DNA from 3 places in the Blautia sp. 210820-DFI.6.14 genome. Region 1 is predicted to be linked to each of the others. Evidence: predicted binding sites of a transcription regulator. Region 1 holds the regulator's gene; each other region holds the start of a gene.

What was found. Region 1 encodes NrdR, which represses ribonucleotide reductase genes. Its sites were predicted from a motif close to CACAANATNTTGTG; they were not measured.
Region 2: nrdD (anaerobic ribonucleoside-triphosphate reductase) is a predicted target of NrdR. The motif match lies at 3,021-3,034, and genes of this name have one in related genera.
Region 3: LI112_RS01170 (ribonucleoside triphosphate reductase) is a predicted target of NrdR. The motif match lies at 4,216-4,229, and genes of this name have one in related genera.

What each region holds. Positions count from the first base shown of each region.
Region 1 is NZ_JAJCKS010000008.1:106,175-112,496, forward strand. It holds gene LI112_RS08605 (citrate/2-methylcitrate synthase) at 1-721, opposite strand, end outside; gene LI112_RS08610 (aminotransferase class I/II-fold pyridoxal phosphate-dependent enzyme) at 825-2,042, opposite strand; gene gdhA (NADP-specific glutamate dehydrogenase) at 2,334-3,668, shown strand; gene nrdR (transcriptional regulator NrdR) at 3,751-4,203, opposite strand; gene LI112_RS18510 (PRC-barrel domain-containing protein) at 4,328-4,591, shown strand; gene sigG (RNA polymerase sporulation sigma factor SigG) at 4,700-5,479, shown strand; gene pap (polyphosphate:AMP phosphotransferase) at 5,540-6,322, opposite strand, start outside.
Region 2 is NZ_JAJCKS010000001.1:220,499-226,820, reverse strand. It holds gene LI112_RS01025 (M20 family metallopeptidase) at 1-397, shown strand, start outside; gene LI112_RS01020 (CBS domain-containing protein) at 422-868, opposite strand; gene asnA (aspartate--ammonia ligase) at 1,077-2,084, opposite strand; gene LI112_RS01010 (hypothetical protein) at 2,241-2,948, shown strand; gene nrdD (anaerobic ribonucleoside-triphosphate reductase) at 3,153-5,288, shown strand; gene eutJ (ethanolamine utilization protein EutJ) at 5,350-6,189, opposite strand; gene arcC (carbamate kinase) at 6,205-6,322, opposite strand, start outside.
Region 3 is NZ_JAJCKS010000001.1:259,512-265,833, forward strand. It holds gene LI112_RS01155 (AzlD domain-containing protein) at 13-333, opposite strand; gene LI112_RS01160 (AzlC family ABC transporter permease) at 335-1,060, opposite strand; gene LI112_RS01165 (ACT domain protein) at 1,068-1,487, opposite strand; gene LI112_RS01170 (ribonucleoside triphosphate reductase) at 1,689-4,061, opposite strand; gene hflX (GTPase HflX) at 4,284-5,540, opposite strand; gene LI112_RS01180 (lipopolysaccharide assembly protein LapB) at 5,544-6,322, opposite strand, start outside.

The DNA of each region.
Region 1 (6,322 bases):
GAAGTATCAATGCCAGATCAAGGATCTTCGCTTCCAGATCTGTATATTTTTTATCTGGTCTGAGCATCCGAAGAATATTCTCAGCTGTAGAAAGTTCTTTCTTCGGATTGTGGATATAAAGACTCTTATCTCTCACATAATGACTGTATGCCTGATATCCATATACGGAAAGCAGCGGAAATTCACTGATCAGGTTCAGGCACTGTCTTAGTACATTCGGAAGTGAAATATCATCTGGATTATTATCATAGGAATATAAAGTAAGCACGCTTCGTGAAAGCGCATTCATAATATCACGTCCCGGTGCTTTCATGATAACATCACGCACAAAATTTCTTGGTAATGAACGCTGGGCTGCCAGCAAAGCCTGGAAATCTGCAAGTTCTTTTGCACTTGGAAGTTTACCAAACAAAAGCAGGTAGGTCGTCTCTTCAAATCCAAACCGATTATCATTGACAAAACCCGCCGTCAGATCTTTGATATTATACCCTCGGTAATAAAGACTTCCTGCACAGGGAACTTCTTTCCCATCAATAACTTTAACCGCCTGTACATTGGATATCTGTGTCAACCCGGCCAGAACGCCTTTACCATTGATGTCTCGAAGTCCTCTTTTTACATCGTACTTTCCATAAAGCGACACATCCATACTGGAATGATCTACGCACATCTGTGTCAGATTTTCAATTTCCGGTGTTACTTTTGTGTTAAATCCTGTCATGCATGATACTCCTTTCGACTTATGCTTCTTTTTCCCGCAGGCCCTCCTCAAAATAAATCTCTAATCTAAAATAAGTATAACATTTCCTGTCATTTCAGTCCAGTTATCTCTGCTGATATGTGCGCAGAAATTCTCTAAGTTTTTCCATTGACTTCTCAAGCTGTCTTATATTTGGAAGATAAACAATTCTGAAATGATCTGGTTTCATCCAGTTAAAGCCTTTGCCCGGAACGATCAGTACCTGTTTCTCATGCAGGAAATCAAGTGCAAACTGTTCATCATTTGTAATATTGAACTTCTCGGTATCGATCTTCGGGAAGATATAGAAAGCAGCATGAGGTTTTACTACAGAAATTCCCGGGATATCTTTCAGTGCATTATAGATGCACTCTCTCTGCTCATAAACTCTTCCACCCGGTTTGATATACTCTGTGACACTCTGGTATCCACCAAGTGCTGTCTGCACGATCGACTGTGCCGGCACATTGGAACAAAGTCTCATAGAGGAAAGCATCTTGATTCCTTCTATATAGCCTTTTGCCTTGTCCTTTGCTCCACTTAAGATCATCCATCCGATACGGAATCCAGCGATCATGTGGGATTTGGACAATCCGGAAAATGTAACACAGAAAACATCCGGTGCCAGAGAGGCAATGGATGTATGCTCATATCCGTCCATAACCAGGCGGTCATAAATCTCATCCGAAAAAATGATCAGTTCTTTTTCTCTTGCGATCTGAACGATCTGTTCAAGAATTTCTTTGGGATATACTGCACCTGTCGGGTTATTCGGATTGATGATGACGATTGCTTTTGTCTTATCTGTGATCTTGCTTCTGATATCATCGATATCAGGATACCAGTCTGACTGTTCATCGCAGACGTAATGGACAACGTTTCCCCCGGCCAGTGTAGCTGTAGCCGTCCAGAGCGGATAGTCCGGTGCCGGGATCAGAATCTCATCTCCATTATCCAGAAGTGCCTGCATACAGAGATTGATCAGCTCACTTACACCATTTCCAGTATATATATCATTCATGGAAACATTTGGAATATTACGAAGCTGCGCATACTGCATGATTGCCTTACGTGCAGAAAAGATTCCCTTGGAATCGGAATATCCCTGAGATGTACGGATATTGCTCAGCATATCCAGAATCACTTCCTGAGGAGCTGAGAATCCGAACGGATACGGGTTTCCGATATTCAGTTTCAGAATTTCTTTGCCTTCCTCTTCCATTCTGGCCGCCTCATCAACCACCGGTCCTCTCACATCATACAGTACATTATCGAGCTTTGTTGATTTGTCAAATGTTCTCATTTTTTCACTCCTCTCCGTGAATTTTTTATTCATATCGGTCACTGGAATCCTATATTCAGTAACTCGTATTGTACTATAATCTCACATTCCGCCCAATTTCGCAAGGTAAAATTCTCCACAACTCGTATCATAAAATCATATAAATTATTTTTTAGTATGTCTTAATAAATTTTTTGAAAAAAATTTTTATGATACCCTTTTCAACTTTACCACTTTTGTGTATAATAGTCCCTGGGCAAATGTCTTAGACAGATGGACATAATTCATATAACGAATGAGGAGGAAATCAACATGTCTTACACAGAAGAAGTTTATGAAAGAGTCGTTGCACAGAATCCTGGCGAACCAGAATTCCATCAGGCAGTCAAAGAAGTACTGGATTCTCTGAAAGTTGTTATCGACAAAAATGAAGAAAAATACCGCAGTCTTTCCGTTCTGGAACGTCTGGTAGAGCCTGAAAGAATCATTTCTTTCCGTGTTCCGTGGGTAGATGACAACGGCAAAGTACAGGTAAACAAAGGATACCGTGTACAGTTCAACAGTGCGATCGGACCATACAAAGGTGGTCTTCGTTTCCATCCGACAGTAAACCAGAGCATTCTTAAATTTCTCGGCTTCGAGCAGGTTTTCAAGAACTCCCTTACAGGTCTCCCGATCGGTGGCGGTAAAGGTGGTTCCAACTTCGATCCTAAGGGCAAATCTGACAGAGAAGTTATGGCATTCTGCCAGAGCTTTATGACAGAACTCTGCAAATACATCGGCGCAGACACAGACGTACCGGCTGGTGACATCGGTGTCGGCGGACGTGAGATTGGATATCTCTTCGGACAGTACAAACGTGTTCGTGATCTTTATGAAGGCGTTCTGACAGGTAAAGGACTTACCTATGGTGGTTCCCTGATCCGTACAGAAGCTACCGGATACGGTGTTGTATATATTCTGAACGAACTGATGAAAGACCACAACGATTCTCTTGACGGAAAAACTGTTGTTGTTACAGGTTCCGGTAATGTTGCAATCTATGCAGTGCAGAAAGCTACTCAGCTTGGTGCAAAGGTTATTGCAATGTGCGACTCTAACGGATATATCCATGATCCAAACGGAATCAACCTTGACATTGTCAAAGATATCAAAGAAGTAAAACGTGGACGTATCAAAGAATACGCTGACCGTGTAGAAGGCGCTACTTACACAGAAGGTGTTGGCATCTGGAACATCAAATGTGATGTATATCTTCCATGCGCAACTCAGAACGAACTTGACCTTGATGGCGTAAAAACTCTGATTGCAAACGGATGCAAATATATCGTAGAAGGTGCAAACATGCCTACTACAAGAGAAGCTACAGACTACGCTATGGCAAACGGTGTTCTCTTCCTTCCTGGAAAAGCATCCAATGCAGGTGGTGTTGCTACTTCCGCACTGGAAATGAGCCAGAACTCTCAGAGACTTTCCTGGACATCCGAAGAAGTTGATGCCAAACTTCATCAGATCATGGTTGACATCTATGCTAAGATCAGCGATGCTGCAAAACGTTATGATATGCCGGACAACTTCGTTGTTGGTGCTAACATTGCAGGTTTCGAAAAGGTTGTAGATGCAATGATGGCTCAGGGTATTGTTTAATCTCCTGTTCATTCGTATGTATAATCCAAAAGGCGTTCCGGATTTCTGATCCGAAGCGCCTTTTTATATTTTCATGTTTTCTTTATGGTTCCATAAATTTCTTCAGTTCATCCATAAATGTACTGACATCCTTAAATTCTCTGTAGACAGAAGCAAAGCGAACATAAGCAACTGCATCCAGGTCCTTCAGATGTTCCATGACAATCTCACCAATGCGGGTACTGGAAATTTCTTTGTCTGCTGTGTCAAAAATATCTCCCTCTATAGAATCCATCAGCGACTCGATCTTTTCCACCGGAATCGGTCTCTTATAGCAGGCACGCAGAATTCCGCCCTGAATCTTGGAACGGTCATACTGTTCACGTGTCTGATCCTTCTTAATGACACTCAATGGAATAGTTTCAACTTTTTCGTATGTCGTAAATCTTTTTCCACAGGATTCACACATTCGCCGTCTCCGGATTGAATTTGTATCATCTACCGGTCGGGAGTCTACAACCTTGCTGTTATCCTGATTACAAAACGGGCATCTCACAGTATTTTCCCCTCTTTCCCCTTTTAATGAAATAATTATACTTTATTTTTTCGGACAATGTCAAGAAATGGACCTGTATATTTCAGATAAATTTTGCATATCTTTTATAAAAAGTGGTAAATTCATGCGATTATGTGAGCTTAGACAGAAAGAAGTCATCAATACCTGTACCTGTCGCAGTCTTGGCTGCCCGGTCGATCTGGAGTTCGACCGCAAAACAGGAGCCATCACTGCTCTCATCGTTCCAGGTCCCGGCAAATTCTGTTTTTTTCCCGGCAGAGAAAGCGAATACATCATTCCCTGGTGCTGCATCTGCCAGATTGGTGATGATATCATCCTCGTCGAAGTCAAAGAAGAAAAATGTTTTCACAAAGACCACCTTCTCTGACACTGTCAAGGGCTATTAATTTTTATATTTTTCCCAGAAAAGAATATTTCCTGTCCTCCCTGAGAATCATTTCTAGTACCAGAAATAAGAGATGAGGAGGATATTTTGATGGCACTTAATAAAGTAGAAATCTGCGGGGTAAATACATCCAGTCTTCCGATCCTGAAGTCGGACGAAAAAGAAGCATTATTTCAAAAGATCAAAAAAGGAGATTCTGAAGCCCGCGAACAATATATCAAAGGAAATCTCCGCCTTGTGTTAAGTGTTATCAAACGATTTCAGAACAGCAATGAAAATGCCGATGATCTTTTTCAGATCGGGTGCATTGGTCTTATGAAAGCCGTCGATAATTTTGACGATACACTGAATGTCAAATTCTCGACATATGCAGTCCCGATGATCATCGGTGAGATCCGCCGCTATCTACGGGATTATAACAGTATCCGGGTAAGCCGTTCTCTGCGCGACATTGCCTATAAAGCCATTTATACCAAAGAAAATATGATCAAAAAGAATCTGAAGGAACCAACGATCGATGAAATTGCTGATGAGATCGGCATTGAAAAAGAAATGATCGTATATGCCCTGGATGCGATCCAGAGTCCTGTCAGCTTGTTTGAACCGGTATACTCCGAGGGTGGCGATACGTTGTATGTCATGGATCAGATCAGCGATCAGAAAAACAAAGAAGACCACTGGCTGGAAAACCTATCTCTCCGGGAAGCCATGAACCGGCTTAACCAGAGAGAAAAGCACATCATTGAAATGCGCTTCTATGAGGGTCGGACACAGATGGAAGTTGCTGATGAAATCGGCATCTCTCAGGCGCAGGTCAGCCGCCTTGAAAAAAATGCTCTGAAGACCATGAAAAATTATCTGAGATCCTGAAATTGCTTTATATGCAAAAAGCCTCCCTGCCAGACCAATTGCCGACAGAGAGGTTCTTCTTTATTTCAGTGCTTTCTCAATTTCTTCAATTACAATCTTCAGTGCTTTGATACGTGCATATTTCTTGTCAACGGACTCCAGAATATGCCACGGTGCAAACGTTGTACTCGTCTTCTTCAGCATCTCATCGACTGCTTCTTCATACTGATCCCATTTTTCACGGTTTCGCCAGTCTTCGTCTGTGATCTTCCAGCGTTTCTCCGGATTATTCTGGCGGTCATTAAAACGCTCCAACTGTGTATCTTTATCAATCTGCACCCAGAATTTGATGATCACTGCACCCCAGTCGTGGAGTTCCTTTTCAAATTCATTCATCTCATTGTAAGCACGTTTCCAGTCATTTTCACTGCAGAATCCTTCCAGCCGTTCTACCATGACACGGCCATACCACGTACGATCAAAGATTGCAATGTGCCCATCCTTCGGAAGTCTTGTCCAGAATCTCCAGAGATAATGCCGAGCCTTCTCATGTGGCTCCGGACTGGCGATTGGCTGTACCTCATATCCTCTAGGATCCAATGCCCCTGCAATTCGTTTGATATTGCCGCCTTTGCCGGCCGCATCCCATCCCTCATAGGTAATGATCACCGGAACACGCTTACGGTACAGGCGATTATGCAGTTCTCCCAGTTTTGCCTGCAGCTTCTTCAATTCTTTCTGGTACTCTTCTTCGTCAATTGTCTTGCCTTCCAGCTCTACGTCTTTCAGCTTAGGCATCTTGACCAGTGGAAAAACATTCTGAAGGATCGGTACCGAATGACTCTGGTTCTGCAATGCCACTTC
Region 2 (6,322 bases), on a different contig from region 1:
AAATGATGAGAATGCAAAAGAACAGGTGGAGAAGATGCAGAAGGAATACGGACATGCAATGAATGGATTCCTTACACCGTTGTATCAGAAGGATGCCTTTAAGGCTGGCTCTACTGATGTTGGAGATGTAAGCTGGCTGACACCGACAGCCCAGATCCATGTAGCAGCATGGCCGAATGGATGCCCGGGACACAGTTGGCAGAATGTTTCCTGTGACCGCACAGAGATTGGCCATAAAGCAGCGGTCCACGCAGGAAAAGTTATTGCAGCAACCGCAATTGATCTGATTGAAGATACATCTCTCTTGGATGAGGCAAGAGCAGAATTTGAAAAGAGAACAAAAGATGGTTTTGTCTGCCCGATACCGGCGGATGCAGTTCCGGTGATTCCGGATTAAAGATTAAAAAAGAAGCCGCTCCATTCAGGAGTCGGCTTCTTCTTTTTTACGAAGAATACTTAATTCTTTCATTTCTTTGTAACAGTATTTGATGATTTCTTTACGTGTGATGATTCCGATGAAATATCCCTGATCATCAACTACCGGGACGTAATTCTGATTGATCGCACGATCCAGAAGGTCTTCCATATCAGCATCTGCGTGTACCGGTTTATAAGTGGCGCGTCGCGGGATAGCCATGATGGAGACATTTTCCATTTCCTTCAGGTCAGTGCTGTTGATATTCAGTCGTCTGATGCCCCATAGAATATCCCCCTCGGAAATCGTGCCGGTATAACGGCCATCCATACTCAGAAGAGGAATACAGGAGAATTTGCGGTGCTCCATCTTCTCTACAGTCTGGCGAAGTGTCTCGTCCTCAAATATATAGGCTACATCACTTTTGGGTGTCAGGAAAAATAAAATATTCACGGTAAGTACCTCGGTCTTTCATATATGTTGCAGCTGTGAACAGCTGATGTATATTTACTGAAACAATTTATGTCAGTTGCTATTGATATGATAGTATGAAGGTACCTGTCTGTCAATAATTCAATTATTAAAATTTGGTGAAATCATACTATAGAAGAAATGCTTAGTAGTAACTTTTACAGCAGATTTACGTTACTGCTCACTTCTTTTATAATAAATTTACTCCGGCTTCTTCGGCTGCTTTGGTGATGGATTCCGGCCACAGGGATACGTGGACTTCTCCGATATGAGCTTTGCGAAGGAAGAACATACAGATACGGGACTGGCCAATTCCACCGCCAATAGTGTATGGAAGTTCTTTATTCAGAATTGCTTTCTGGAAAGGAAGTTCTCTGCGGTCATCGCATCCGGCTTCTGTCAGCTGACGGTCGAGTGCTTCTTCGTCAACACGGATACCCATGGATGAAAGTTCCAGAGCAATGTCAAGAACCGGATAGTATACGAGGATATCTCCGTTCAGTTCCCAGTCATCGTAGTCCGGTGCACGTCCGTCATGACGTTCTCCGTTGGACAAAGTCTTACCAACCTGCATAAGGAATACAGCGCCTTTTTCTTTGACGATCTTGTATTCTCTTTCCTTTGGAGTCAGATCCGGATACATGTCTACCAGTTCCTGGGTGGAAACGAAGGCAATTTCTTTTGGCAGGATCTCTTCAATATAATCATACTGTACAGCCATGTATTTCTCTGTTTTGCGGAGTACACTGTAGATAGAGCGGACTGTGTTGATCAGAGTTTCCATGGTACGTTCTTCTTTGGAAATGATCTTTTCCCAGTCCCACTGATCAACATATACAGAATGGATGTTGTCCAGGTCTTCATCACGACGGATCGCGACCATATCTGTATAAAGGCCCTCGCCATGAGCAAAGCCGTATTTCTTCAGCGCATAGCGTTTCCATTTGGCAAGGGAATGTACGATCTCAGCATTTTCGTCCTGGCCTTTGATGTCGAAGCTTACCGGACGTTCTACACCGTTAAGATTGTCGTTCAGACCTGAGGATGGAGATACAAAGATAGGAGCAGAAACACGGAGAAGATTCAGCTTCTGGGAAAGTGTCTGCTGGAAAAAGTCTTTGACAGTTTTAATTGCAACCTGTGTATCATGCAGATTCAGATCTGAATGATACCCGTCAGGAATCTTGATTTGTTCCATAATAATCCTCCTAGATTTAATGTAACTATTATAGCAAGAAAAAGTCGGTATTGCAATTTTTTTACCTTGTAAGATTGCAATAAAAAGGATACAATAATGAATACAGCAATTTGAAGTGAAATCGGAGAAATGATTTGAACTAAGGGGGTGTTGTCTATGAAATGTCCGTTATGTGACGGAACGGTTGTAAATGGACGATGTAAAGAGTGTGGTATGCCATACCGCAATGATGAAATCCTGTATCATCTGAATGAGAGCCGGAGTGATCACTATCGACATGCATCAGATAAGGCCCGTAAGATCATGCAGACACAGGGAGTCGGATCCTTGGGGAAAGGAAGCACCGGAAAGGCTGCTGGCAATCGGAATACATCCTCTGGCAGAGAAAAAATCCGGCCTGCAAAAACTAAGAAGCATTCAAAACTTGGGATACTTTGGGTGATCATTATTATTCTTGCAGCAGTTGCACCACTGGCTGAAGATCTGGGTGGTGTCATAAAAGAAGCAATTCAGTCTGAGGTTGAGAATAGCAGTGAGATACAGACAGATACCGCTGAGACCACAGATCCGGGTACATATTTTTACAGCTGGGATGATGAGCAGGGATACAAGGATTATTCGATCGGCGCAGGATATGGACCGGCACAGGCTGGTGTCCAGTTTGAAGCAGGAAAATATGGCGTTTTTACTTCCAGCGCCGAAGTGACACTTACTGTTACCAGAAAGAAAGCAGACAACGAACAATATACACTCAAAGATGGTGAGGATACACTGTTTCTGACATTTGAAGAAGGTGACACGATTCAGGTAGAATCCGAAGAGAGTGACTTCGACAGTGTTTATCTGATGGAGTGGGAAGATTAAAAATATTAGTTTAATAATGGATTTTCGGGGGAAGATTTCAGACAATAAAAAATGAAATTCCCCCTTTTATTTCACATGATATTGTGTTATACTCTCATATGCAACACAATATATGGGGAGAATGCGATAGGGGAAGTATCGCCGCTCAGGACGACGCAAACAGTGAAAAACCCTACAAACAGTAGCAAACAGGAGAGACAAGGTATGATTTATGTAATTAAGAAAGACGGAACAAGAGAAGAATTTGATCCGCAGAAGATCGTGAAAGCAGTAAACAAATCTGCCGCACGAATCCTTTATAAATTTTCACCAGAAGAAAAAGATTTTATCTGTCGTTTTGCACAGGAGCATGCAGATTCTCTTGGAAAAAATGAGATTGAGATCCAGGAGATGCATAATATCGTTGAAGGAGCTCTGGAGCGTGTGAATCCGGCAGTTGCCAAGAGCTATCGTGATTATCGTAATTATAAACTTGATTTTATCCACATGATGGATGACGTATATACAAAGAGCCAGGCAATCCGTTACATCGGAGACAAGAGCAATGCGAATACCGACAGTGCGCTGGTGGCTACGAAACGAAGCCTGATCTTTAATGAATTGAATAAGGAACTGTATCGTAAGTTTTTTATGAACCGCAACGAGCTGCAGGCATGTAAGGATGGATATATTTATATTCATGACCAGTCAGCACGTCTGGATACGATGAACTGCTGTCTGTTTGACGTTGGCTCCGTATTAAAAGGCGGATTTGAGATGGGTAATGTCTGGTACAATGAGCCGAAGACACTGGATACTGCATTTGATGTTATGGGAGATATTATCCTGAGTACTGCGGCACAGCAGTATGGCGGTTTTACCGTACCGGAAGTTGACAAGATCCTTGGACCATATGCACAGAAGAGTTATGATAAATATATCAGTGAATTTCTGAAATATGCGGATGAGAACTGGAACGGCAGAGAGGAAAAAGCAATCGAATATGCGTTGGATAAAGTAAGACGTGATTTTGACCAGGGATGGCAGGGAATTGAGTACAAACTCAATACAGTAGGTTCTTCCCGTGGAGATTATCCGTTCGTTACAGTTACATTGGGACTTGGAACCGGACAGTTTGAGAAGATGTGTAATATTTCTCTTCTGGAGGTCCACAAAGGCGGACAGGGTAAGAAGGGGCACAAGAAACCGGTACTGTTCCCGAAGATCGTATTTCTTTATGATGAAAATCTTCATGGACCTGGAAAACCATGTGAAGATATTTTTGAAGCCGGTGTGGATTGTTCAGCAAAGACGATGTATCCGGACTGGCTGTCTCTGACAGGCAAGGGTTATATCGCCAGCATGTATAAACAGTATGGCAAAGTTATCAGCCCAATGGGGTGCCGTGCATTCTTAAGTCCGTGGTATGAACGCGGCGGTATGTATCCGGCAGATGATAAAGATACACCGGTATTTGTCGGACGTTTCAATATCGGTGCAGTCAGCCTTCATCTTCCAATGATCCTGGCGAAAGCAAGAGCCGAGAGCAGAGATTTCTATGAGGTGCTGGATTTCTATCTGCAGATGATCCGTAATCTGCATATCCGTACTTATGAATACCTGGGACAGATGCGTGCTTCCACGAACCCACTGGCATACTGCGAGGGCGGTTTCTATGGCGGTCATCTGAAACCAAATGAAAAGATCGGCAAGCTTTTGAAGCCAATGACAGCTTCTTTTGGTATTACAGCACTGAATGAACTGCAGGAGCTTTATAATGGTAAGTCAATCCGTGAAGATGGACAGTTTGCCCTGGAAGTTCTGAAATACATCAATGATAAAGTAAACCAGTTTAAGCAGGAAGATGGATATCTGTATGCAATCTACGGTACACCGGCAGAGAGTCTCTGCGGTCTGCAGGTAGAACAGTTCCGTAAGATGTACGGAATTGTTGAGGGTGTTTCTGACAGACCGTATGTCAGCAACAGCTTCCACTGCCATGTAACAGAGGATGTAACTCCGATTGAGAAACAGGATCTGGAGGGACGATTCTGGGAACTCTGTAATGGTGGTAAGATCCAGTATGTACGTTATCCGATTGGCTATAATAAAGAAGCCATCCGTACTCTGATCCGCAGAGCAATGAATCTGGGATATTATGAAGGTGTCAATCTTTCTCTGGCATACTGTGATGACTGCGGTCACCAGGAACTGGAGATGGATGTGTGCCCGGTATGCGGTTCGCATAACCTGACCAAGATTGACCGAATGAATGGATATCTTTCTTACAGCCGTGTCCATGGTGATACACGACTGAACGAAGCAAAGATGGCAGAGATTGCAGAACGTAAATCAATGTAAATCAGAAAAATAATAAAACAGCCGGTACATCATAGTGTACCGGCAATTTTTTGCAGAATTATTATTTTTTCTTCGGTGTAACTGGCGGCAATTCGCAATTATATGCGATTCCGAGTGGAGTTACAAGAAGTGGATGAACCGGACGATATACCGGTAATTTCAGCTTCTTCTCGAATACATTTGTGAATTCCCTGAAGCTTGCGGAGCCACCTACAACATAAACTGCAGGCACCTGATAACCATTGAGAAATTTCTCAGTGATGGTTGCCATTTTCTCTATGGTAGCCTTGACGACCGGGAAGATTTCATCCTCTTTCTCAGGAGTAGTCTTTAGAACTTCTGCTTCTTCATAAGGAATCTTATAATGCCCGGCAACTGTCATGGTCATATGACTTCCACCGGTTGCTTCATCATCGGTGTAGATGACTTTGCCATCTTTGAGGATGCTGATACCGGTTGTGCCGCCGCCGACATCAACAACTGCACCGTCTGTGATCTTGAGGACAGCAGCGGCAGCAGTCGGCTCATCTACGATATTCATCACTTCGAACCCGGCACCTTCCAGTACATAGCCGATGCTTTTGACACTGCCTTCGGAAACTCCCGGAGGGATGGCAGCAGCAGCATAGGGGAGCTCGGTGCCAAGTTTTTCCTCGAGCTCTGCTTTCAGCTTTGTGACAAGCTGAACGGATTCATAATAGTTTACGATCACACCGTCACGAATTGCATGAGAAGGTGCGGAGACACCTGCAATCGGTCTGTTTGTGCTGTCAACAACCGCAAGGACCGTATTGGCAGTACCGAGATCCACACCGACCTTCAGACGGCCTCTGAATTTCTTGCATTCTCCGGTTCGTACCAGTTCTGCAAAATTCGATAAAGTTCTGTTTTTTATTTCCATTTAAGAATGCTCCAATTATTTAATGATAGTACCAGTCTTTTCTTTGTAGCCATCTTTTGCATGAGCAATATCTGTGATGATGGTGCGATGTCCATTGCCTTTTTCTGCAAATGCGACCGCAGCTTCGATCTTC
Region 3 (6,322 bases), on a different contig from region 1:
CCAGAACTTTTTCTACATTATAAATTCCATTATTCTCTCTACAATAAATACCGCCGCGCACGCGAACAACGCAACCGTAAGAAGACTCTTTTCACGATATGCCATGATCAGTGCTACAATGAGTCCCGCTGCACCGGAAATGATTCCGCCTGCCGTTGCTGTCAGGATTGCCGGAAATGTCATAGCAGCAAGACATGCATATGGCACATAGTACAGAAAGGATTTTACAAACGGACTGGTGATTTCCCTTTTGAAAAGGACCAGTGGAAGCATACGAATCAGATATGTTACGCCTGCCATCACCAGAATATACAGATATACATTCGGTTTCATATCAGTTTGCTGCCTCCTTTTCCTCTGTTTCTTTTTCCTCAACCGGGCAGAAATGTGCTGCCAACCCTGCCACCAGCAATGTCGTGATAATGATCACAAATCCGGTAGAAACTTTATTCAGTACCGGAACCACTGCAAATAACGTACTCACAGCCATCGCTCCGATCACTACACCAAGAACGGCTCGATTTTTCTTTGCCGGTGGAATGATCACCGCAAGAAACATTCCATAGATTGCCACACTCAGTGCACTTACCAAGAAATCCGGAAGCAGGCTTCCAGAAACAGCTCCTGCCAGTGTTCCCAGTGTCCATCCCGGAATCGCGACACACATTACACCATAATTATACCACGGACTGATCCTTCCCTCCTGACTTGCACTGACACCAAAAATCTCATCTGTCACACCAAACGCAACCGCAAGTCTGTGTCCATTGGAAACACCTTTTTCCAGTTTCTGTGACAGAGAAAAAGACATCAGACAGTATCTTAAGTTGATAACCAGCTGCGTCAGTGCCATCTCCCACAGCGAACCACCGGCTGCAATGATTCCAATACCTGCAAACTGTCCTGCCGAGGTAAGATTTGTCAGTGAGATCAGAACTGCCTGCCATGCAGTCAGACCTGACTGAATAGCCATGATCCCAAAGGTAAAGGATACCGCAAAGTATCCCAGGCCAATCGGAATTCCATCCTGAAGGCCTTTCCCAAAGCTTGTTTTATTCATGCCTGTATCAGTCCTCCAGTGAATTCAGTACACGGAATCCATTATTGCTCAGTACATTCTCTGTCACAAATACATCATCTGTCTGAAGGATCATGATCGGAAGGCTGTTTTCTCTATGATAGGATGTATAAATATAATCCAGATTCACATTACAGTTGCCAAGGACCTGCAGTACGGTATTCAGTCCGCCCACTTCATCTTTCAGGTCTACAGCAATGACCTCTGTCACACGATTCATATATCCATTCTCACTCAGAAGTTTCTCTGCTTCATCTGCCTGGTTTGTTATCATACGAAAAAGAGCAAACTCCGGTGCATCAAAGCATGCAAATCCATAAATATCAATTCCTGCTTCTGCCAGAAGTTCGGTGACTTTCTGAAGACTTCCTGCTTTATTTTCAATAAATACAATGTTCTGTTTGATCATTTTCTCTCTCCTCGTCCTGTGCATAAATAAATTAAAACTTGCATATTATACCAACTTTATCCATTATACTCACGTTTCTTTCAAATGTAAACCTTTGCAGTGGACAAAAAAATCCTGCGGAAATGTTCTGTACGTTTTCTTTCTGTACACAAAACCCTTCCACAGGACTCTTTTCAGTAGAACTTATCCACCTGTATTCTTTTAATCTAACTCTTCATCCACATATTTCTGAATATTGGATGCATTTACATATTTCTTCAGATGTTCTCCATCCGTAATGACCAGTGTCGGTGCCTGCATAATGCCAAACTGACGTGCCATATCCGGATTCTTCTCTGCATCAATGATCTCCAGATCTTCACCTTCCAGCATCTTCTTTGCCATGCGGCAGTTTGGACAGGTGTTGGTTGTAAACAGATATTTATGTGTTTCTACCGGCTCGATCTTGACATCATCATCTGTCACTGTAACCATACTGGTATGGACTTTCTTAAGTTTGGAGTGAAGCACATCATACAGTGTACGGTTCTTGTACTCCTGCGCTTTTCCATCATTCCAGTTCTGTACCGGACGGTAATATCCGGTAATTCGACTGTAAACCTCTGCTTTCTTTCCACATTTCGGACAGGTAAAGTGCTCACCACTTAAATATCCATGTTCCTTACATACGGAGTAAGTAGGTGAGATCGTATAGTATGGAAGTTTATAGTTCTCGGCAATCTTGCGTACCAGAGATGCAGCAGCCTTCCAGTCCGGAAGTTTTTCACCGAGGAATGCATGGAATACGGTACCAGATGTATAAAGAGTCTGCAGTTCATCCTGAATATCCAGTGCATCAAAAATATCTGAGCTGTATTCTACCGGCAGATGGGAACTGTTGGTATAATACGGAGTATCTCCTTTGCTTCCGGCTGTACGGATATCCGGCCAGCGCTTACGGTCATGTTTTGCAAGACGATATGCCGTAGATTCTGCCGGAGTCGCCTCCAGATTAAACAGTTCACCCGGATATTCTTCCTGATAATCAGAAAGACGGTTGCGCATGTGTGTAAGAACCTCTTTTGTAAATTTCTGTGTACGCGGATCGCTCATGTCACAGCCAAGCCATTTCGCATTCAGACCGGCTTCATTCATGCCTACCAGACCAATGGTCGAAAAATGATTGTCAAAGCTTCCAAGGTATCTCTTCGTGTACGGATAAAGACCTTCATTCAGAAGTTTTGTAATAACCTCTCTCTTGATATGCAGTGATCTTGCAGAAATATCCATCAGACGATCCAGTCTTCTGTAGAATTCTTCCGGTGTCTTGGACTGATATGCGATACGTGGCATGTTGATCGTAACAACACCTACCGAACCGGTACTTTCACCGGATCCGAAGAATCCGCCACTCTTCTTACGCAGTTCACGAAGATCCAGACGCAGACGGCAGCACATGCTTCGAATATCACTTGGTTTCATATCACTGTTGATATAATTTGAAAAATATGGAGTTCCATATTTGGAAGTCATCTCAAACAGCAGACGATTGTTCTCTGTATCGGACCAGTCGAACTCTTTTGTGATAGAATATGTCGGGATTGGATACTGGAACCCACGTCCATTGGCATCTCCCTCGATCATCGTCTCAATAAAAGCCTTATTGACCATGTCCATTTCTTTTTTGCAGTCTTTGTATTTGAAATCCATATCTTTGCCGCCAACGATCGCAGGAAGCTCTGCAAGATCATCCGGAACCGTCCAGTCCAGTGTGATATTGGAAAACGGTGCCTGTGTTCCCCAACGGCTTGGTGTATTCACGCCATAAATGAAAGATTCAATACATTTCTTAACTTCCGGATAACTCAGGTTGTCCACCTTGACAAAAGGTGCCAGATACGTATCAAAAGAAGAAAATGCCTGCGCACCAGCCCATTCATTCTGCATGATTCCAAGGAAATTCACCATCTGATTACAAAGGACACTCAGGTGCTTTGCCGGCGCGGATGTAATCTTGCCTTCGATGCCACCCAGCCCTTCTTTGATAAGCTGTTTCAATGACCATCCTGCGCAGTAACCGGTCAGCATGGACAGATCATGAATATGGATATCCGCATTTCTGTGTGCATCTGCGATCTCATTGTCATAAATCTCGGATAACCAGTAATTGGCTGTAACTGCACCGGAATTACTCAAGATCAGACCACCTACTGAATATGTGACAGTGGAGTTCTCTTTTACTCGCCAGTCCTCGACCTTCACATAACTGTCCACGATCTCTTTGTAATCCAGAATTGTGGATTTCATATTACGGATCTTTTCCCTCTGTTTACGATAGAGGATATATGCCTTGGCAACATCACTGTATCCGGCCTGGATCAGAACATTCTCCACACTGTCCTGAATATCTTCTACGGTTACCTTCCCATCCTGGATCTTATTCTGGAAATCTGCAGTAACACGAAGGGCCAAAAGGTCGATCATATCTTTACTGTAGTTTTTTTCTTTTGCATCAAATGCTTTATCAATAGCTGATGTAATCTTTGCCATCTGAAATTCAGCAATTTCACCATCACGTTTTACTACCTGAAACATGTTATACATTCCTCCCTCTACTGCTTGCACCTGTATTATATACGGTCATATTCATACCGTGAATTACATGCTGCAGATTGCTGTTTTCTCCGTTCACAGCAACCGTGTAGAACCTATTGTAGCAGACTCTTATCTATACGTCAATAGACAAAAACACCATATATTGTGTCGATAATGCAAGTGCACAACTATATGGTGTTGTCCAATATTCACGTTTTTCCTTTATTTACGGGACTTTGGCATTACTGAAACAAAGATTTCTGCAGGTACTCTCGCCTTTACAAAAATTCCATCTTCCCGATATTCTTCTGAAAGCAGACTCCCGTACTCCCGGATGATCTGAATCTTACCAGCCTCTTTGTAAGTATATAATTCTTCCAGATAAATCTGGCTCTCTGCGAGGAGTTTTGCCAGAACATCTTTAAGTTCCTCCAGGCCCTCTCCGGTACGGGCAGAACATTTGACTGTATAATCCGCCCGAAAATCCCGAAGCGCTTCTCCCTGCACCTGATCCTGCTTATTCAGGAGTGTAATGATCTTTTTACCCGTCGCTCCCAGCTCTCGAAGTGTCTCATACACCGTATGCATCTGAAGCTCTGCCTGCGGATTGGAAGCATCTACCACATGAATGATATAATCTGCATACTTAGCCTCCTCCAGCGTACTTTTAAACGCTTCTACCAGATGATGTGGCAGCTTGCGGATAAATCCTACAGTATCTGTCAGAAGGATCTGCTGCCCATCTTTGAGTTCCAATACACGCGTTGTCGGATCCAATGTTGCGAACAGCTTATCTTCTGCCAGAATGCCGGCTCCTGTCAGTGTATTCAAAAGCGTTGATTTTCCTGCATTTGTATAGCCTACGATCGCCGCTGTCTTCAGATTTCCTCTGGTTCTCTTGCCTCTGATCAGTTCACGGTGTTTCTCTACCTGCGCAAGTTCTGCTTTCAGAGCAGATATTCTGGTACGGATCAGACGTCTGTCTGTTTCCAGTTTTTTCTCACCCGGTCCTCTTGTTCCGATACCACCGCCAAGTCTGGAAAGAGATTCGCGCAGTCCGACCAGACGCGCCGACCGGTAACGAAGCTGCGCCAGTTCTACCTGAATCTTACCTTCACTTGTGGTCGCACGGCCGGCAAAGATATCCAGGATCAAAAGTGTTCGATCCATAACCTTGCAGTCCAGTTCTCTCTCCAGATTATTCATCTGTGCCGGTGAAAGCTCATCATCGCAGATCACCCCATTGGCATCATAAGCTGCCAGAAGTGCCGCAACCTCTTCTATCTTGCCTTTGCCGATATAAGTTCCAGGGTGTACTGCTTCACGGTTCTGGATCACTTTCCCAACGGTTACAGCGCCTGCAGTGGCCGCCAGTTCGTCCAGTTCGTCAAGCGATGCAGCAACATCCTCGTCCTGTTCTGTCTGTACACCGATCAGGATGACACGCTCTTCAATTTCCTTGAAATCATAAAACTGCATAGATCAGTACTCCTCTTCACCGGATTCATCAGAGCCATCAGGAGTATCTGTAGTATCCCCTGCATCGGAAGCCGCCTCTGCATCGGTATTCTCCGTTGTATCAGAAGCTGTATCATTACTCAGTTCACCATTACGTGACTGCAGGAAGGTCAGTTCCTTCGCTGCATTTTCATCATCCGGGAACATCTTGATATATTCCTGCATTTTGCTCAGAGCAGTTGCAAAATCCAGCTTTTTCTCATATACTACAATCTCATTGAACAACAGATCCTGCATTTCTTCTGTAGATGCATCTTCCAGCCCCTTGCTGATATTTTCCAGTGCACTGTCATAAGAGCCATCGTCCATATCACAAAGTGCCAGACCATTGTAACCTTTGGCCGGCTCACTGTCATCCGCTGACACATACTGCTGATACATACTTCTGGCATTGGAAGTATCTCCCTGTGCGCGGTAGACCATTCCCAGAAGAAGCATTCCTTCTGTACTCTTCTGATTCACAGCCTCCGTAAGTTCCTTCTGTGCATTGGAATAATCTTCCATGTAGTAATAGACTTTGCCTCTGTTACAATAATCCTCTGCATTTTTCGCTTCCGTCTTCAACGCTGCTTCAAGATATCGTGTACCATCCGCTTCCATATCTTTTTCCAGATATGCCTCATAGATCTGGATTGCTCTGTCATAAGTGGCATCTTCTCCATAGGCTTCCGTAAAGTTTGAAGAAGCCTCATCATAAGAATCCATTGCCAGTGCCACACATCCTGTCAGATAATAAGTCTCCG